3 regions of the Nocardioides campestrisoli genome follow, and region 2 is predicted to be linked to each of the others. Evidence: predicted binding sites of a transcription regulator. Region 2 holds the regulator's gene; each other region holds the start of a gene.
What was found. The regulator HrcA, encoded in region 2, represses chaperone genes, less so after heat shock. The targets are predictions, from matches to a motif close to TTGGCACTCGNNNNNNNCGAGTGCCAA.
Positions count from the first base shown of each region.

Region 1: a site for HrcA is predicted at 2,085-2,111, ahead of groL (chaperonin GroEL). Genes of this name have one in related genera too.
Region 3: a site for HrcA is predicted at 3,347-3,373, ahead of groES (co-chaperone GroES). Genes of this name have one in related genera too.

Region 1 is NZ_CP061768.1:3,299,606-3,306,459, reverse strand. Features, by position in the region: gene H8838_RS15505 (TadE/TadG family type IV pilus assembly protein) at 28-450, shown strand; gene H8838_RS15500 (pilus assembly protein TadG-related protein) at 447-2,039, shown strand; gene groL (chaperonin GroEL) at 2,273-3,904, shown strand; gene H8838_RS15490 (NAD(P)/FAD-dependent oxidoreductase) at 4,052-5,287, shown strand; gene H8838_RS15485 (alpha/beta hydrolase family protein) at 5,314-6,327, shown strand; gene H8838_RS15480 (nitrate/nitrite transporter) at 6,419-6,854, shown strand, end outside.
Region 2 is NZ_CP061768.1:2,672,437-2,679,290, reverse strand. Features, by position in the region: gene H8838_RS12600 (AMP-dependent synthetase/ligase) at 1-479, shown strand, start outside; gene hemW (radical SAM family heme chaperone HemW) at 608-1,834, shown strand; gene H8838_RS12590 (DUF3097 domain-containing protein) at 1,859-2,713, opposite strand; gene H8838_RS12585 (hypothetical protein) at 2,773-3,072, opposite strand; gene H8838_RS12580 (MBL fold metallo-hydrolase) at 3,125-3,874, opposite strand; gene hrcA (heat-inducible transcriptional repressor HrcA) at 4,022-5,053, shown strand; gene dnaJ (molecular chaperone DnaJ) at 5,091-6,260, shown strand; gene H8838_RS12565 (16S rRNA (uracil(1498)-N(3))-methyltransferase) at 6,272-6,854, shown strand, end outside.
Region 3 is NZ_CP061768.1:3,173,587-3,180,440, reverse strand. Features, by position in the region: gene H8838_RS14870 (hypothetical protein) at 1-869, opposite strand, end outside; gene H8838_RS14865 (hypothetical protein) at 869-1,258, opposite strand; gene H8838_RS14860 (hypothetical protein) at 1,471-2,079, shown strand; gene H8838_RS14855 (class I SAM-dependent methyltransferase) at 2,122-3,318, opposite strand; gene groES (co-chaperone GroES) at 3,526-3,822, shown strand; gene groL (chaperonin GroEL) at 3,917-5,539, shown strand; gene H8838_RS14840 (hypothetical protein) at 5,609-6,854, opposite strand, start outside.

The DNA.
Region 1 (6,854 bases), 630 kb from region 2:
GGCCGGCGCGACTGCTTGAGGAGACCCATGTCGATACGTCGTAGGCGCCGCGGGGAGCGGGGGGCGGCCGCCGTCGAGTTCGCGCTGATCATGCCGATCCTGTTCATGCTGGTCTTCGGCATCGTGGACTTCGGTTACGCGATCAACCGGCACTCCGTCATCAACAACGCCACGCGAGACGCTGCGCGCGAGGCCAGCCTCGGGGGGGGCAAGGCCGACATCATCGCCGTTGCCCAGCAGAGTCTCGACGGGGTCGCGGGGGCGGTGGTCCAGGTGACGTGCATCAAGCCGACCAAGGCGGCGTGCGGCAGCAACTACGACGCCGATGCGGTCTCCAACGGTTGGGCGGTCGTGACCGTCAAGTACAACCACAAGATGATCACGCCGGTCAGCATCTTCTTCGGCGACTCCATCAGTCTCGATCGCACCGCGCAGATGAGGATCGAATGACCATGAACCGTTTTGTGAGGCTGTCTCGAATGTCCGAAGGTAGCCGTCGGGGCGACGATCGTGGCGCCGTCGCGATCATCATGGCGGTGGTCGTCGTGGTGCTCTTCGCTGCAGCGGCCATCGGCGTGGACATCGCCAGTCAGGTCGCCGCCAAGCAGCGTCTGCACGACACCATCGACATGGCTGCCCACGAGGCGTCGTTCAGTCTCACGACCAGCGGGTCCGCCGCCCTCGCCGCCGCGGTGGCGACTGCCAAGGCTGCGGATCCCGACTCGAGCCCGGAGGGCAAGCTCTACTGCGTGGTGGCCTCCAACACCAAGGTGAACCCGCTCGCTCCGGACTGGACGCAGATCCCCGCCACGTGCAAGCCGGGCGCAAAGACTCCCTACAACACCACCAACTACCCCCGGAAGACCCCCACCAAGGACGGGTTCACCTGCAACGAGGCCATCTGCGCGATCCCGTGCGATCCAGTCGTCGGTTCGTGCAACACGATCTCGGTGTGGGACAGCAAGACCGTGAAGTACGGCTTCGCCCCCGTGATCGGCTTCGACGAGGGCAACACGGGGGTCGTGGTCTCCACGGCGTGCGCCGGCTCCTGCGGCACCTCCACACCCAACCCGATGGACGTGGTGATCATGGCGGACCGCACTGGCTCGATGAGCGAGACCAACCGCAAGGCCATGGTCACCGGGATCGAGGGCGCCTTGAAGACGATGAACCCGCTGATGCACTACGTCGCCCTCGGGGCGCTGCACAAGTCCAAGGGGACCAGCGCCACCTGCCGGACGGATCCGCAGGACTACTCGAAGCCATCGAAGAAGAGCGGGGAGACCACCACCGCCTACAACAACCGGGTGGCCGCCGACCTCCAGGTCCAGGTGAAGGGGGGCAGTTGGGTCGCGGTCCCGTTCAGCAACAACTACCTGACCGGCGCGACCACCCCGACGCTCAACTACAGCAGTGAGCTCGTCGCCGGGGTCGGGTGCATCCGGAACGAGGCGTCCTCAGGCTCGTACAAGACGCACCCGGCGAGCGCGCTCAAGGGCGCGGCGCGCTACCTCCTCGGGTGGGACATCAACAACCTGGGATCCCTGCCTGCCGACCGTCCTGGGACTGTTCGCAAGGCGATCATCTTCGAGACCGACGGCATGCCTCAGGAGGTGCTCGACGAGCACAGCACCGGACTCAGCCTGAACACCCCCGGCGACATGGGGGTCGGGGGAGAAGAATCCAGCCAGGTGAGTCAGGCCTGCAAGAACTTCAACGACATCGCCACGCAGACCAAGGACGAGGGAGTCATCATCATCACGGTCGGCTTCGGGTCTGCCAACACGGCCAACTGCGGCAACAGCAAGAGCACGCCGAAGGTCCGTAACGCGCTGGCTGCCGCTGCGTCGCCACACCCAGGCACGGGCGAGGCGTCCAAGGCGGAGAGCGACTGCAGCACCACGAAGGAGAAGACCGACGAGAACGGCGACGGCGACTTCTACTTCTGCGCCTCCAACGGGTCCGAGCTCGGCCCGATCTTCCAGACCGCACTGGGATCGCTCTCGGGTGGCGTCAAGCTGATCCGGTTGCCGCGTTAGCTCCGCGACCCGCAACGCCCCGACCGCTCGAGCGCGGTCGGGGCGTTTGCACTCCCACCACCCGAGTGCTAAACATGGAGTTGGCACTCTCAGCATGAGAGTGACAGAAGCGGACTGGTGACGTTGAGGTCCGAAGCGCCGGCGGGAAGGGTTCGCCGGGCAGCCGGATCGTCCGTCGCGGGCAACCCATCAGGGCCGCACCCCCAAACTCCCGAAAAGGAATCACAGGAGTTATGCCGAAGCTGATTGCTTTCAACGAGGAGGCCCGTCGTGGTCTCGAGCGTGGCATGAACACGCTCGCCGACGCGGTCAAGGTGACGCTGGGCCCCAAGGGTCGCAACGTCGTCCTCGAGAAGAAGTGGGGCGCGCCCACCATCACGAACGATGGTGTGTCGATCGCCAAGGAGATCGAGCTCGAGGACCCGTACGAGAAGATCGGTGCCGAGCTCGTCAAGGAAGTTGCCAAGAAGACCGACGACGTCGCCGGTGACGGTACGACGACGGCGACCGTGCTCGCCCAGGCGATGGTCCGCGAGGGCCTGCGCAACGTGGCTGCGGGCGCGAACCCGATGGGTCTCAAGCGCGGCATCGAGGCGGCCGTCGAGGCTGTCTCCACCGAGCTCCTGAGCATGGCCAAGGACGTCGAGACCAAGGAGCAGATCGCGTCCACCGCGACCATCTCCGCCGGTGGCGACACCACGGTCGGCGACGCCATCGCCGAGGCGATGGACAAGGTCGGCAAGGAAGGCGTCATCACCGTCGAGGAGTCGAACACCTTCGGCATCGACCTCGAGCTGACCGAGGGCATGCGGTTCGACAAGGGCTACATCTCGGCCTACTTCGTCACCGACCCCGAGCGCATGGAGACGGTCCTCGAGGACCCCTACATCCTCATCGCGAACTCCAAGATCTCGTCGGTCAAGGACCTGCTCCCGCTGCTGGAGAAGGTCATGCAGTCCGGCAAGCCGCTGGTCATCATCGCCGAGGACGTCGACGGCGAGGCGCTGTCGACCCTGGTCGTGAACAAGATCAAGGGCACCTTCAAGTCCGTCGCCGTCAAGGCTCCGGGCTTCGGCGACCGCCGCAAGGCCATGCTGCAGGACATCGCGATCCTGACCGGCGGCCAGGTCATCTCCGAGGAGGTCGGCCTCAAGCTGGACACCGCGGGCATCGAGCTGCTCGGCCAGGCCCGCAAGGTCGTCATCACCAAGGACGAGACCACCATCGTCGAGGGCTCGGGCGACAGTGGCCAGATCGAGGGCCGGGTCAACCAGATCCGCGCCGAGATCGAGAAGTCGGACTCCGACTACGACCGCGAGAAGCTGCAGGAGCGCCTGGCCAAGCTGGCCGGCGGCGTTGCGGTGATCAAGGTCGGCGCGGCCACCGAGGTCGAGCTCAAGGAGCGCAAGCACCGCATCGAGGACGCCGTTCGCAACGCGAAGGCTGCCGTCGAGGAGGGCATCGTCGCCGGTGGTGGCGTTGCCCTGGTGCAGGCCGCCAAGAACGTCTTCGAGAAGCTGGACCTCTCGGGCGACGAGGCGACCGGTGCCGAGATCGTCCGCAAGGCGACCGAGGCCCCGCTCAAGCAGATCGCGATCAACGCCGGTCTCGAGGGTGGCGTCATCGCGGAGAAGGTGCGCAACCTGGAGTCGGGCCACGGCCTCAACGCGGCCACCGGCGAGTACGTCGACATGATCGCCGAGGGCATCATCGACCCGGCGAAGGTCACGCGCTCCGCCCTGCAGAACGCCGCCTCCATCGCGGCGCTGTTCCTGACCACCGAGGCCGTCGTGGCCGACAAGCCGGAGAAGGCGGCGCCCATGGGCGGCGACCCGACCGGTGGCATGGGTGGCATGGACTTCTGATCCTCGGATCAGACACGCACCATCGGCAGGGCCCTCGCTTCGGCGGGGGCCCTGCTCCCATGTCGGGGCGACCATGTCCGGCGCGCTTGTGACACTTGATGCGCCTGATGGGTGGCGTGTGTCACAGATCCGGGGCATGCTGCCTCCATGGGAGCGCAGAGGCCGGACCACGTCGCGATTGTCGGAGCTGGGATGGTCGGTCTCGCGACCGCCTGGTTCCTCCAGGAGCAGGGCGTCCGGGTCACGGTGCTCGACCGCACCGGCGTGGCCGCGGGCTCCTCGTGGGGGAACGCCGGCTGGCTGACGCCGGGGCTGGCGACGCCGCTGCCGGAGCCGGCCGTGCTCAAGTACGGCATCCGGGCGGTGGTCAGCCCCAAGTCGCCGGTCTACGTGCCGATCACCACCGACCGCCGGCTGCTCTCCTTCCTGGTCCGCTTCGCCCGCAACTCCACGATGGAGCGCTGGCGGGAGGCGATGCGTGCGCTGGTGCCCATCAACTCCCTGGCGCTCGACGGCTTCGACCGGCTCCGCGACGGCGGGGTGGCGGCGCCCACGCCCGAGGCCAAGCCGTTCCTGGCGGCGTACCGGACGCCGGCCGAGCGGGCCGTGCTGCTCGAGGAGATCGAGCACATCCGCGCCAGCGGGCAGGAGCTGGACTACGAGGTCCTCAGCGGCGACGAGGCGCGGAGCCTGGAGCCCGCGCTCTCCCCGGCCATCGGCGCCGCGATCCGGCTCGACGGCCAGCGCTACCTGACGCCCAGCACGTACGTCGCCTCGCTCGCCGAGGAGGTACGACGCCGGGGCGCCCGGATCGTCAGCGGGGTCCAGGTCGACGCCCTCAAGCAGCGCGGCGACCAGGTGCAGGTGGCCGGCGAGTCCTACGACGCCGTGGTGATCGCCTCGGGCGCCTGGCTCAACCAGCTCGCCCGGCCGTTCGGGGTGACGCTGCCCGTGCAGGCGGGCCGCGGCTACTCCTTCACCGTGCCGATCGACCCGGTCCCGGCCGGGCCGGTCTACTTCCCGTCGCAGCGGGTCGCCTGCACGCCGGACGGCGACCGGCTGCGGATCGCCGGGATGATGGAGTTCCGGCCCGCCGACGCCGGCCTGGACACCCGGCGGATCGAGGCGATCGTGGACGCCGCCCGACCGCTGCTGCGCGGCGCCGAGCTCGGCGCCCGGCGCGACGAGTGGGTCGGCGCCCGGCCCTGCACCCCCGACGGGCTGCCGCTGGTCGGGGCCACCCGGTCCGACCGGGTCTTCGTCGCCGGCGGACACGGCATGTGGGGGATCACCCTGGGGCCGACCACGGGGAGGCTGCTGGCCGAGCGGATCGTCACCGGCCGGCTGCCCGCTCCGCTCCAGCCGTTCGACCCGCTGCGCTGATCCCGACCCGGGCTACCGTGGGCGAGGTGCGACGGATCCTGCCCCTGCTGATCGGCCTGCTGGTGCTGGCCAGCTGCACTGAGGAGGCGGAGAAGGCCGCGCGCACGCCGGACGCGGCGGAGTCGGTGACGCCGTCGCCGACGCAGGCTCCCGAGGACGAGACTCCGCAGCCTCGGTCGCCGTGGTCCCTGCCCTCCCTGATGGACGACGAGCTCACCAGCGAGCGGCCGAGACGGCTACGCGTCTCGGTCGACGACCCGGCGTACACCGAGTACGAGGTGCGCTACCGCAGTGGCGACCTGCGGGTCTCCGGGGTGCTGCTGATCCCGACGGGGAAGGGGCCCTTCCCCGGGGTGGTGCTCAACCACGGCTACATCGAGCCGTCGGTCTACGCCACCGGCCAGGGGCTGAGCCGGGAGCAGGACTACCTGGCCCGTCAGGGCTTCGCGGTGCTGCACACCGACTACCGCGGCCACGCCTCCTCCGACCCCGCCGGCGACCTGGACCGGGAGACCCGGCTGGGCTACACCCGCGACGCGATCAACGCCGTGCACGCCTTGGCCGCCGAGCCGAAGGTCGACGGCGAGCGGATGGCGATGCTGGGCCGCTCGATGGGGGGCGGGGTGACGATGAACGCGCTGGTCGCCCAACCCGGCCTGGTCGACGCCGCGGTGCTCTACGCCTCGGTCAGCTCGGACTACCTGGACAACCTGCGACGGTGGACGGTGCCCGAGCGGCCCGAGGCCGCGCAGCGGCTCTTCGACCGGTTCGGCACGCCGCAGGAGGCACCCGGCTTCTACGACGCCCTCTCGGCCCGCAGCTACTTCGACCGGATCGACGTCCCGGTGCTCTCCCACCACGGCACCCTCGACGACTCCTGTCCGCTGCCGTGGGCCCGGACCACCCACCGGCTGATGCGGCGGGCCGGGGTCCGCAGCACCCTCGAGGTGTACGACGGGGAGCAGCATGCGTTCGGGCCGCAGTGGACCGACTCGATGGAGACCACCGTGGCGTTCCTCCGGCGGCACCTGAGGAGGTGACCGGGGCCCGGGTACAACGGCCCTTCCCTGCCTCCCGGCGGGAGGGGACGTTGGAGGCACCGATGCCCATCACGTCGGGGGAGGGCTTCCCATGGCCGACAGGAGCGCCACGGATCCGGAGGTGTCCGGCCGGGCCTGGCTGATGCTGGCGCTGGCCACGATCGGGTTCGCGGTCAACTTCTGGGCGTGGGCGCTGCTCAGCCCGTTGGGCCCGAAGTTCCGCGACTCGGGCTCGCTGGGCGACCTGACGGAGTCCGACGTGGCCCTGATGGTGGCGGTACCGGTGATCGTCGGCTCCTTGGGCCGGATCGTCGTGGGCGCGCTGACCGACCGCTTCGGCGGCCGGGTGATGTTCCCGCTGGTCTCCGCCGTGACCATCGTCCCGATCCTCTTCATCGCCTACGTCGCCATGGACTCCTACGTCCTGCTGCTGGTCGGGGGCTTCTTCCTCGGGATCGCCGGCACCGCGTTCGCGGTCGGCGTGCCGTTCGTCAACGCCTGGTTCCCGCCCGAGCGTCGAGGTCTGG
Region 2 (6,854 bases):
GGTTCCACACCGGTGACAAGGGTGCGCTGGACTCCGACGGGCACCTCAAGATCACCGGCCGGATCAAGGAGCTCTTCAAGACCTCCAACGGCAAGTACGTCGCGCCGCCCGCGGTCGAGTCGAAGTTCAAGGCCGTCTGCCCCTACGCCAGCCAGTTCATGGTCTTCGGCAGCGAGCGCCCGTACTGCGTCGCGCTGGTCACGCTCGACCCCGACGCGATGGCGAACTGGGCGGAGGAGAACGGCATGTCCGGCGCCTCCTACACCGAGATCGTGCGCAGCGACGAGGTCAAGGAGATGGTCCAGGGCTACGTCGAGCAGATGAACTCCCAGCTCAACCGGTGGGAGACCATCAAGAAGTGGGAGCTGCTCGACCACGACCTCACCGTCGAGTCCGGCGAGCTCACGCCGTCGATGAAGGTCAAGCGCAACGTGGTGGAGAACAACTACACCGACCTGATCGAGAAGATGTACGTCTGAGGTCCGGCGGCTCGGCCGCCTCCTCCACCAGGGCCCCGCGGGAGACCGCGGGGCCCTGGTGCGTCCTGGTGCGTCCTGGCAGGGTCCTCGTTTCCCCCTCGCACCCAGCCGCGTGGTGGGATGGCGACGTGCCCTCTGCGTTGCCTGCCGGCGAGCCCGCCCCCGAGGACGGGTCCCTGCCCCCCGAGTCCCTGGTGGGCGCCGGGGAGCGTCCCCTCGGCGTCTACGTGCACGTGCCCTTCTGCCGGGTGCGGTGCGGCTACTGCGACTTCAACACCTACACGCCCGGCGAGCTGGGGGAGGTGGGCGGCGCCACGGTCGCCTCGTACGCCGACTCGGTCGTCGCCGAGCTGCGCCTGGCCGGCCGGGTGCTCGGCGAGGAGTCGGCGCGCCGCCCGGTCAGCACGGTCTTCCTCGGCGGCGGCACCCCGACGCTGCTCCCGCCCGACGACCTCGCGACGGTGCTCGCGGCGATCGACCGGGAGCTGGGCCTGGCGCCCGACGCCGAGGTGACGACCGAGGCGAACCCCGACAGCGTCACGCCGGCCGGGCTCGCCCGGCTTCGCGAGGCCGGCTACACCCGGGTCTCGTTCGGCATGCAGTCCGCCGTCGGTCACGTGCTCGAGGTGCTCGACCGGACCCACGACCCGGCTCGCGTGCCGCTCGCGGTCGAGTGGGCCCGGGCAGCGGGCTTCGAGGAGATCAGCCTCGACCTCATCTACGGCACCCCGGGGGAGTCGCAGCAGGACTGGGCCACGTCGCTGGACGCGGCGCTCGCGTCCGCACCCGACCACGTGTCGGCGTACTCCCTGATCGTGGAGCCGGGCACCGCGCTGGCCCGCCGGGTCCGTCGCGGCGAGCTCCCGGAGCCGGACGACGACGACCTGGCGGACAAGTACCTGATGGCCGACGAGCGCCTCACCGCAGCCGGGCTGGGGTGGTACGAGGTGTCCAACTGGGCGCGTCGCCCGGAGAGCCGGTGCCGGCACAACCTGCTCTACTGGACGGGCGGCGACTGGTGGGGTGCCGGGCCCGGTGCTCACTCGCACGTCGGTGGGGTGCGGTGGTGGAACGTCAAGCACCCGGCGGCCTACCAGCAGCGGCTGGCCGCCGGGCTGAGCCCCGCCCACGGCCGCGAGCTGCTCACCGACTCCGAGCGGCACCTCGAGCGGGTCCTGCTGGAGCTGCGGCTGGTCGACGGCCTCGCGCTGGACGCCCTGGGCGAGCCCGAGCGCGACCGGGTGCCCGAGGTGGTGGCGCGGGGTCTCGTGGTGGTCGACGGCGACCGGTTGGTGCTGACCCGCGAGGGCAGGCTGCTGGCCGACGGCGTGGTCCGCCACCTCCTGGACGACTGAGCCGGAGGCTCCGGATCCGCGCCCTCAGGGGGCGGTGACGAAGTCGATGAGCTCCTCGACCCGCCCGAGCAGGGCGGGGTCGAGGTCCTGGAAGCCGCGTACGCCGCCCAGGATGTGCTTCCAGGCGCGGGCGATGTCGGCCTGGTCGCGGTGTGGCCAGCCGAGCTGCTGGCAGGTGCCCTTCTTCCAGTCGATGTGCCGCGGCACGTCTGGCCAGCGGTCGAAGCCGAGTCGCTGCGGCTTGACCGCCTGCCAGACGTCGATGAACGGGTGGCCCACGATCAGCACGTGCTTGCCCACCGCGGAGCGCATGATGCCCTGGGCGATCCGGCTCTCCTTCGACCCGGGGACCAGGTGGTCGACCAGCACGCCGACGCGGCGGTCGGGGCCCGGCTTGAAGTCCTTGAGGTGGTCGGCCAGGTCGTCGACGCCCCCGAGGAACTCGACCACCACGCCCTCGATCCGCAGGTCGTCGCCCCAGACCTTCTCCACCAGCTCGGCGTCGTGGCGGCCCTCGACGAAGATCCGGCTCTGCCGGGCGACGCGGGCCTTGGCCCCGTGCACGGCCACCGAGCCCGACGCGGTGCGGGTCGCCTTCGCCGGGGCCGCGCGCTGCACCGGCGGAGTGAGCACCACCGGGGCGCCCTCGAGCAGGAAGCCGGGGCCCATCGGGAAGGTCCGGCGGGTGAAACGCCGGTCCTCCAGGGTCACCGTCCGCAGGTCGCGGTCGATCCCGACGATCTCGCCGCACCAGCCGGTGGTGACCTCCTCGATCACCAGGCCGACCTCGGCGGGCCTGTCCTGGGCTCGCCCGCGCGCGGGGGCGCGCCAGTCGGTGGAGAGGACGTCGGAGCCGTAGCGGTCACTGGGGGAAGGCACCGGACCACGCTAGAACGGCGGCCCGGCCAGCCCGGGAAGGACGCGCGGGCAGGGGCGGATCAGCCCTCGGGAATGCCGGCCTGACCGTCCTCGCCGGCACTGTCGCCCGAGCTGTCGCCGGCGCTGTCGTCCTGGACGTCGTGCATGCCCAGCTCGTCGGGCGACCTGGTCTCCGGGTCGTCGGGGTCCAGGGGCTCGGCCAGCGGGTTGTCCTCGCCGGGTCGCACGTCCTCGGGCAGCTGGTCGTCGTCGATGCCGGCGACCGAGCGCTCGTCGGGCGCGGTGTCGCCGGCGCCGTGGTCGGCGTCCGCCTCGCTGGACTCGCTGCTGGCCTGGGGCAGGTCGGTGGGGTCGCTCATGGTCGCGTCGTACCCCGCGGTGAGGGTGGTCACACGGGTCGCGCGGCCTGGGTCAGACCAGCGGGAGCGTGCGCCGGGCCTGGGGGAGCTGGTCGTAGGCGCGGGCGACGCCCTCGGCGATGTGCTCGGGCGGGAACGGCCACGACGCCGCGGCCAGGGCCTCCGCCCGCGGAACCCCTCGTCCGGCCAGGTCGCGCAGGGTCTCCGCGACGATGCCCACGTCGCCGCGCTGCTGCTCGACGAAGTCGCGGTCCACGGGGATGCCGTGGCCGGGAACCACCACGGTGCTGCCGGAGGCCAGCCCGAGGACCATGTCCAGCGCGATCGGCCAGTCCAGGGGCCACGAGTCCGCGCCGTACCACGGCGGGGTCGCCTCCTCCACGAGGTCGCCCACGACCAGGAGGTCGGCGTCCGGCACGCGGACGACCAGGTCGCCCGCGGTGTGGGCCCGTCCGGGGTGGAAGAGCTCGACCACCCGGTCGCCCAGGTCCAGGGTGCTGACCGAGGAGAAGGTGCGGGTCGCGGTGGGGACGTCCGCGTCCTCGTGGGCGACCACCTCGGGAGCGCCCAGCGCCGTGTTCCCGCCCACGTGGTCGACGTGGTCGTGGGTGTTGACGACGGCGACCACCTCGCCGCGGCCGAGCGCCGCCACGTCGGCCGCCAGCTCGCGGCCCGCCTCCACGGACTCGCGGCTGTCGACGACCACGAGGCCGCGCTCCCCGCCGAGCACTGTCACGTTCACGTCGTAGGCGGCGTACCGTGCCACCCAGACCCGGTCGGCTACCTCGACGAGCTGCGTCATGCCGTCGAGCCTAGTCGGCGCTCGCGGGCCTAGTAGACTTGGCACTCGCGGAAGCAGAGTGCCAGCATCCGGACCGGGACAGACCCGACACCAGCGACCGCGGCACGGAGCCCGTGCCCGGCGCGAGACACCAGGATTGGAGGAGCCATGTCGGACGACCGCAAGCTCGCCGTCCTGCGTGCGATCGTGGAGGACTACGTGGCCACCGAGGAGCCGGTCGGCTCCAAGGCCCTCGTGGAACGGCACGGGCTGGGGGTCTCGCCCGCCACGGTGCGCAACGACATGGCCGCGCTGGAGGACGAGGGATTCATCCACCAGCCGCACACCAGTGCCGGCCGGGTGCCGACCGACAAGGGCTACCGCCTCTTCGTCGACCGGCTGACCACCGTCAAGCCGATGACCGGGGCGGAGAAGCGCGCCATCGCCTCCTTCCTCGACGGTGCGGTCGACCTCGACGACGTGGTCCAGCGCTCCGTGCGCACCCTCTCCCAGCTCACCCGCCAGGTGGCGGTCGTGCAGTACCCCACCCTGTCGCGCAGCACCGTGCGCCACGTCGAGGTCGTGCTCCTGGCGCCGGGCCGCCTGCTGCTGGTGCTGATCCTGTCCACCGGCCGGGTCGAGCAGCGGGTGGTCGAGCTGCCCGACGGCACCGGGGAGCTCGACGACGACCGGCTGGTCGACCTGCGCCAGCGCATCGCCCGGACCGCGTCCGGCCAGCGGATCGCGGAGGCCGCGACCGCGCTGTCGGCCCTGCTGGGCGAGGTCCCCGCTCCCGACCTGGCCCTGACCACCGCGGTCGTCGAGGCGCTCACCGACGCGATGTCCGACCACCGCCGCGACGAGCGCGTCGCGGTCGGGGGTGCGGCCAACCTGGCGCGCTTCGGCCAGGACTTCGACACCACCGTGCGGCCGCTGCTGGAGGCGCTCGAGGAGCAGGTCGTGCTGCTCAAGCTCCTCGGCGAGGTGGCGGACGCCGGTGCGGTGACGGTCCGGATCGGCCACGAGGGCCCGTACACCGAGCTCGCCGGCACCAGTGTGGTCGCCACCGGCTACGGGCCGGGCCAGGACGCCCTGGCCAGCCTGGGCATCGTGGGGCCCACCCGCATGGACTACCCCGGCACCATGGCAGCGGTCCGCGCCGTCGCCCGTTACGTCTCCCGCATCCTGGACGAGGCCTGAGCGCCCCGCCCATTCCCACCCACGACGAAGGACGAAGTTGAGCCAGGACCTCTACGAGTTGCTCGGTGTGCCCAAGGACGCCGATGCCGACACGATCAAGAAGGCCTACCGACGGCTGGCGCGCCAGCTGCACCCGGACGTGAACCCGGACCCCGAGACCCAGGAGCGGTTCAAGGAGGTGACCGGCGCCTACGAGGTCCTCTCGGACCCGCAGAAGCGGGCGCACTACGACCGCGGCGGCGACCCCTTCGGCGGCGCCGGGGGGTTCGGCCAGGGAGCGGGGTTCTCGTTCACCGACATCATGGACGCGTTCTTCGGCGGCGCCGGACCGGGCGCGGCGACCGGTGGCGGCCGCGGACCCCGCCCGCGCACCCGGCGGGGCCAGGACGCGCTGATCGCCCTCGAGATCGAGCTGGCCGAGGCCGCCTTCGGCGTGACCCGGGAGATCAAGGTCGACACCGCGGTGGCGTGCACCACCTGCCACGGCGAGGGCACCGCCCCGGGCACCCACCCGACCACCTGCGAGACCTGTCGCGGCGCCGGTGAGGTCGCCCAGGTGCAGCGCTCGTTCCTGGGCGAGATCCGCACGCTGCGCCCGTGCGCCGCCTGCCGTGGCTTCGGCACGGTCATCGCTGACCCGTGCCGGGAGTGCGCGGGTGACGGGCGGGTGCGCTCGCGGCGCACCCTCACCGTGAAGATCCCCGCGGGCGTCGACGACGGCACCCGCGTCCAGCTCGCGGAGCAGGGCGAGGTCGGCCCCGGCGGCGGGCCCGCCGGGGACCTCTACGTCGAGATCCGGGTCGCCCAGCACCCGACGTTCATCCGTGCCGGCAACGACCTGCACTGCACGGTCTCGGTGCCGATGACCGCGGCCGCGCTGGGCACCACCGTCGTCCTGCCGCTGCTGGAGGCCGACCTGCACGAGGAGGGCGAGGACAAGCCCACCACCTTCGACCTGGAGATCCGGCCCGGGACCCAGTCCGGCACCGAGCAGGTGATCCGCGGCGAGGGCGTGCCGGGCCTGCGCGGCGGGCGGGGCGACCTGGTCGTCACCGTGATCGTCGAGACGCCCACCCGCCTCGACGCCCGCCAGGAGGAGCTGCTCCGCGAGCTGTCGCAGCTGCGCGGCGAGGAGTCTCCGGAGGGCACCGTGAAGGCGTCCGGCAAGTCGGTCTTCGGCCGGCTGCGCGACGCCTTCGGGCACTGACGGCGCTCGCGATGTCGCTGCCCGTGCACCGGGTCCCCACGCTCGCCGGCGTCCGGGTCGGGGAGGTCGTCGAGGTCACCGGTGCCGAGGCTCACCACGCGGTCGCCGTACGCCGGCTCCGGGTGGGCGAGCAGGTGGTGCTCACCGACGGTCTCGGCCTGGCCGCCCAGGGCGAGGTGACCGGCACCGGCAAGCGGCTCCTGGCGGTGACCGTCTCCGCGCTGGAGCAGACGCCGCGACCCAGCCCGGCGTTCACCGTGGTGCAGGCCCTGCCGAAGGGTGACCGCGGCGAGCTGGCGGTCGAGGTGCTGACCGAGGTCGGGGTGGACGTCGTCGTCCCGTGGGCGGCCGCTCGCAGCGTCGCGGTCTGGCGCGGGGAGCGTGCGGTCAAGTCGCACGCCAAGTGGGTGGCCACGGCCGCCGAGGCGGCGAAGCAGGCGCGCCGCTCCTGGTTCCCCGAGGTGCGGGAGCTGGCCACCACCGCCGAGGTCTGCGACCTCGTCGCGGGGCTGGGCGCAGACGGCCTCGCCGTGGTCCTGCACGAGGACGCCGCCGACCCCTTGCCCGCGCTGCCGGACTCCGCGCGCGAGGTCC
Region 3 (6,854 bases), 500 kb from region 2:
GTGTACGACGGCACCGCGTTGCCGGACTGGGTCCCGCCGCCGACCCCGGTCTCGGGGGGCAGGCCTCCGGGCGTGGGGGCGGACGGCTCGGGGATCGGCAGGGGTGACCCGGGGCCCCCGGGCAGCGGGACTCCCGGAGCGGGCACGGGCGTCCCGGGGACGGGCTGACCGGGTACGGGCACGCCGGGCGTCGGAGTCGGCACGGGCGTCCCGGGGACCGGCTGGCCGGGGCCGGGGGCGACGACCTCCGTCGCCGACGGAGGGGCGCCGGGGGTCAGCGGAGGTGCCGCCGAGGGGGCTGCCGGTCCCTGGCCGCCGCCGCCCGGGTAGACCGGGTCGGGCTCGCCGTGGATCTCCTTCATGGTGCCGACGGACTGCTGGAACGCCTGCTCCAGAGCCTCCAGCGCCACCCGCGCCTTCTCCTCGTCGGCGGCCTCGGCCGCCTGGTACTGCGCGGCAGCGGTGTCGTAGTCCCGCTGGGCCGCGATGTCCTCGTCGGTCGGGGGCCCCGTCGTGGGGCGCGGCGGCACGGGCGCCGAACGCCCAGCGCCGGCTTGGAGCGAGTCGCTGATGGAGCGTGCGGTGGTCATCGCGTGCGCCACCGAGCCCAGGGTGGGAGCGGCGCTGGCGAGGATCTCGGCACGCTTGCCCATGTCCTCGGCGGCCTTCCGGAAGGCCTGGTCGATCGCCTCGCCGGTCTGGCCGCCGATCTCCTCCTTGGCCTGTGGCGAGGCGTTCTGCAGGGCGTGGCGCACCTGGTTGAGCAGTGTGGAGAGGGCGAGCCAGTCCTGCTCCACGCTGAGCGACTTGGCTTCCCGGGCGGTCTGGATTGCCTGCTTGAGGCGTGACCGGTGGTAGCGCGACACCATCAGGAGTCCTCCTCGGGCGCGGGCGTGCAGGCGTTGGTCCCGACGGTGTCGGTCTTCAGGTCGCCGCCGGTGGCGCAGGCGGCCGACTGCTCGATCATGGTCTGGATCGGCTTCAGCCGACCCGCTGCCTCCACCTCGTCCACGTCGACGACGTGCTGCTGGTGCTCCTTGATGCCGGTCTTGAAGCCGCGCAGGCCCGCGACCATGTCGACGATCGCCTGGACCACGTTGGCCTGGGCCTTCTCGGCGTGACGACCGAACTCGCCGCCCCACCAGGAGCCGCCGAAGTCGCTGCGGCTGATGTCGGTCGGCTGCTGCTGCTGCAGCTCGGCGGCATGGGTCTCGAGCATCTTGGTGATCTGGGCGATCGTGTCCTCGTCCATCTGCATGGCTCTGAGGGCGCCGATTGTCCCGATTCCGTCGATCAGCGGGATGGCTGGCATGACTTTTCTCCCCTTCGTGCCTGGTCGCCGGGGAGCGTGCCCACGTTCCGTCGCCCCCAAACCAGCGAATCTTGGCACGTTTACGGCGCCCCCGCTCGCGCCGGCCCGCGTCGGCCGGGTCGCTATCCTGTCGCCCTGATCTCGGAGGAGGGGTACCCGTGGGCCGATCCGTGCTGCGCACGATCCTGTCGTTGACCGTCCTGGCGTTCCTGGCGGGCTGCGCCCAGGACGAGGGGGCCGACGAGGGAGCCGGCGCCGGGGGAGGAGCGCCCGCGAGCGCGTCGCCCACGCCGAGCCCGGAGACCGAGGCGCCGGCGCCGTCGGCCTCGGTCGCCCCGGCCACCGGGAAGTACCTGGAGCTCGAGACCGGCAAGATGCGGGCACCCGAGGGGTGGACCCACGACGCGCTGATCAGCACCCAGATCTCGGCCAAGGACGTCGACAGCGTCAGCTGGGTGGCGATGGGGGAGATCCTCTTCGTCCGGGAGGCCCCGCTGGAGGAGATCGCCCGGGACGCGCTCTCCAGCCACAAGAACGTCTCGCCCCGGGTGCGCCGACTGCCCGACAGGACCCTCGACGGCGTGGAGGTCTACCACTTCGCCGGGATCAGGGACCGCGACGAAGTCGTCTGGTACGAGGAGTTCGGGGCGATGCACCAGGGGATGAAGCTCACGCTCTTCTTCCACCTCGACACGACGAAGTACACGACCAAGAAGGAGCGCGCCGAGTTCGTCGAGGGTGTGCTGGCCACCTTCGAGTGGGCCTGAGACGAGTGGGCCTGAGACGAGTGGGCCGGGTGGTCGCCGTGCTCAGAACGGACGCACCAGCAGCGCCCGGCCGACGCCGTCGATCCGGGTGAGCACGATCGTCGCCTCCTCGTCACCGGTCAGCGCCAGCCGCTTGCGCAGCTGCTCGGGCACCACGTCGACCCCGCGCTTCTTGATGGTCAGCGGGCCGACGTTGCGCTCGGCCAGGGCCGCCCGCAGCTGCTTCTCCCGGAACGGCAGTTCGTCGATCACGTAGTAGGCGCGCATGAACGGGCTCCGGAACGACTTGTCCGAGGTGACGTAGGCGATGTGCGGGTCCAGCAGCCCACCCTCCACCCCCGCGGCGACCGCGGTCACCAGGCCCGCCCGGATCACCGCGCCGTCCGGCTCGTAGAGGTGCTGCCCCAACGGGCGCACGGGCCGGTCCCGGCCGGCGTACGGGTCGTCCTCGGCGGTGAGCGAGGCCAGGCCGGCGCCGCTGATCACCGTGGCGCGGCGCGAGGTGGTGGCCAGGCCGGAGGACCACAGGGCGGCCTCCTTCACCTCACCCTCGTCGCTGACCCACTCCGCCTCGACACCCTCGGGCACCAGGGCGTGCGGGATCCCGGGCGCGACCTTGACGACCGCCCCCGACCCCTCCGGCCGGGCCAGCAGGGCGGTGACGAAGTCCCACGACGGGGTCCAGCCGTCCTGGTCGAAGATGCGTCCGCGGGCGCCGCGCCGGGCGGGGTCGGCGAAGACGGCGCCGAACGGGGCCAGGTCCATCCGGGTCGCGTCGGTGGCCATCGCGGCCCCCTCCAGGCCCAGGGCGGCCAGGTTGGCCTCGGCCATGGCGACCCGGACGGGGTCCAGGTCGACGCCGGCCGCCACCAGGCCGGCCCGGGCGAAGGCGATCAGGTCGCCGCCGATCCCGCACCCGAGGTCCACCACCGACGAGGGCTGCGCCGCGGCGAGCCGGGCGGCGCGGTGGTCCGCCACCCGGCGGCGGGTGGCCTGCTCCAGGGCGTCGGGGGAGAAGTACATCGAGACCGCGTCGGGGCCGAACTTCGGCACCGCGCGCACCCGCAGGGCGACCACGGTGAGCGCTGCGGCGGCCCGGTCGGGGTCGGACTCGACCCGGCGGACGGCGGCGGTGGCGCGCAGCGGGTCGGCACCGGCGTCGGCGTAGGCGTGGGTGGCCGTGTCGATCAGGCGCTGGCCGTCGTCGGTGAGCAGCCAGCGGAAGGTCTCGAGGTCCACGCCGCCATCCTGTCAGGAAGTCACCTGTCTGGCACTCGATCGGGGGGAGTGCTAACGTGGCCCTTGGCACTCTCGACCCGAGGGTGCCAGCATCTCGCAAGCGATCCGCGACCCCCGCGACGGCGCAGGTCAGGCGCGAGAGTCCCAGACAAAACTGAGTCCGCGCCCGCGGGCGCACGCTACGTGGAGAAAGTGGAGGTCGACAACGTGTCGGTCAACATCAAGCCCCTCGAGGACCGCATCGTCGTGCAGCCGCTCGACGCCGAGCAGACCACGGCCTCCGGCCTGGTCATCCCGGACACCGCCAAGGAGAAGCCCCAGGAGGGCGAGGTCGTGGCCGTGGGCCCCGGTCGGTTCAACGAGGGTGGCAGCGAGCGCATCCCCATGGACATCTCCGTGGGCGACAAGGTCATCTACAGCAAGTACGGCGGCACCGAGGTGAAGTACTCCGGCGGCGAGTACCTGATCCTCTCGGCCCGCGACGTGCTGGCCATCGTTTCCTGATCGTTCCCCGGTCCCGGACGACCACCGCCCCTCGCGCACGCCGTGTCGGTCGGTCGGTCGTCCGGGATTCGCTTTTTTCTGAGAAGGAGTCCACATGCCCAAGATCCTGGAGTTCGACGAGAGTGCTCGTCGCGCCCTCGAGCGCGGAGTCGACAAGCTTGCCAACACCGTCAAGGTGACGCTCGGCCCCAAGGGCCGCTACGTCGTCCTGGACAAGAAGTGGGGCGCGCCGACCATCACCAACGACGGTGTCACCGTCGCCCGTGAGATCGAGCTCGACGACCCGTTCGAGAACCTCGGTGCGCAGCTCACCAAGGAGGTCGCCACCAAGACCAACGACGTCGCCGGTGACGGCACCACGACCGCCACCGTGCTGGCCCAGGCGATGGTGCACGAGGGCCTGCGCGCCGTCGCCGCCGGCGCCAACCCGATGAGCCTCAAGCGCGGCATGGACGCGGCCGCCGAGGCCGTCGGCGACGCCCTGCGCGAGGCCGCCCGTGAGGTCGAGACCCGTGAGGACATGGCCTCGGTGGCCACGATCTCCAGCCGCGACGCCCACATCGGCGACCTCCTGGCCCAGGCCTTCGACAAGGTCGGCAAGGACGGCGTGATCACGGTCGAGGAGTCCAACACCATGGGCACCGAGCTGGAGTTCACCGAGGGCATGCAGTTCGACAAGGGCTACATCTCGGCCTACTTCGTCTCTGACCCCGAGCGGATGGAGGCCGTCCTCGACGACCCGTACATCCTGCTGCACCAGGGCAAGATCTCGGCGATCGCCGAGCTGCTCCCGCTGCTGGAGAAGGTCATCGCCGCGGGCAAGCCGCTCTTCATCCTCGCCGAGGACGTCGAGGGCGAGGCGCTCTCCACCCTGGTGGTCAACAAGATCCGCGGCACGTTCAACGCCGTCGCGGTCAAGAGCCCCGCGTTCGGCGACCGTCGCAAGGCGATGATGCAGGACATCGCGACCCTGACCGGCGGTCAGGTCGTGGCGCCCGAGGTCGGCCTCAAGCTCGACCAGGTCGGGCTCGAGGTGCTCGGCCAGGCGCGGCGCGTGGTGGTCACCAAGGACCACACCACGATCATCGACGGCGCCGGTGACTCCGGCGAGGTCGAGGCCCGGGTCAACCAGATCAAGGCCGAGATCGAGAACACCGACTCCGACTGGGACCGGGAGAAGCTCCAGGAGCGGCTCGCCAAGCTCGCCGGCGGTGTGTGCGTGATCAAGGTCGGCGCCCACACCGAGGTGGAGCTGAAGGAGAAGAAGCACCGGATCGAGGACGCGGTCTCCGCGACCCGTGCCGCGATCGAGGAGGGCATCGTCGCCGGGGGCGGCTCCGCCCTGGTGCACGCCGTCTCCGTCCTGGAGGACGGACTCGGCCTCACCGGTGACGAGGCGATGGGCGTGCGCGTGGTGCGCAAGGCCGCCGACGAGCCGCTGCGCTGGATCGCCGAGAACGGCGGGGTCAACGGCTACGTCGTCACCACCAAGGTCCGCGAGCTCGGGGTGGGCAACGGCTACAACGCCGCCACCGACGAGTACGGCGACCTGGTCGCCCAGGGCGTGCTGGACCCGGTCAAGGTGACCCGGTCCGCCCTGGTCAACGCGACCTCCATCGCGGGCATGCTGCTCACCACCGAGACCCTGGTGGTGGACAAGCCCGAGGAGGAGGACGACGCTCCGGCGGCCGGTCACGGCCACGGGCACGGTCACTGACCGCGTCTGACTCGTCAGCCGAACGGCCCGTCACCCCGAGGGGTGACGGGCCGTTCGTCGTCCCGGGCCTCAGCAGGCGGGCTGCGGGGTGGCCCGGTCTGCGCTCTTGAGCCGCCAGATGCGCTGGGCGTCCCCGCACTCCGGCACCACGTCGTCGTACTTCTCCCGGACCGCGGCGCGCAGGCGGGCGCCGGCCTCCTGGTTCCAGGCTCCGAAGTACGCCGCCTCGACCAGCCAGGTGGGGGCGTCGGGCCCCTCGACCAGCTCGGTGAGCTCGTCCAGGTCGGGGTCGAGCGTCCGCATCGGAAGGCTCCACAGGTGGGTGTACGGGGAGGACAGGCCGCTGGTGAGCTGGATGTCCGCCTGCCCGCCGTAGACGACCAGGGTGTCCCCGGGCTGGGAGACCTCGCCGATCGCCCGGCCGGTGTCGTCGGCGTGGATGCTGCTGATCCAGGCCGGGCTGAAGACCAGCCAGGCGACCATGCCCACGGTGCAGGAGAGCACCACGGCGCCCACGGCCGCCGGGATCACCGCGGACCCCGGGTCCAGGCTTCCGATCAGGGCCGAGGCTGCCAGCGCGGTGACCGGGATCAGGGCGAACAGGTAGTCCAGCCAGTAGCTGCCGCTGACCACCACCGCGAGGACGTCGTAGGCGCACATCGCCGCGATCGCCGCGGTCAGGGGAGCGTTGATCCGCCACTGGACCGGCAGCAGCGCCAGGAAGCAGGCGAGCACCGCGAAGATCCCGGTGAGCACGCCCACCGCGAGCAGGGCCCAGGCCCGGATCTCGGCGCTCTTGGAGGGTCGGGAGGAGAGCACCTCGCTGGCCTCGGCGCGGAAGGAGACCACCGTGTGCCACAGAGTGGCCAGGTCGACGCCCGCCCACTGCGCCCAGGCCACCGTGACCGCCGGGTGCAGGGCAGCCCCGAGCAGCCCGGCCAGCGCGAGCCGGGTGAAGACGCGGCCGCTGATCCGGCCGCTGAGCACGGAGCCGACCAGCAGGACCGCGGCGAAGACGAGCGCGCCCAGCAGGTTCTGCTTGAGGCCGACCGCCAGCGAGGCCAGGGCGCCGGCCAGCAGCGCGAGCCCCGCGGACTCCCGGCGCAGGGCCAGCAGGGCGAGCCAGCAGCCGGCCATCACGAAGGGGATGCCCAGCAGCTCGCCCTTCACGTGCACCGGGTCGATGAGCGGGGTCGAGGTGGCCGCCGCCACGCAGACGGCGACCCAGGCCGGTGCCCGGCGCCCCGCGATCAGCCGCGCGCAGGCCGCTGCGGTGAGGACCAGCACGGCGCAGGACAGGGCCCCGAGCAGGCGT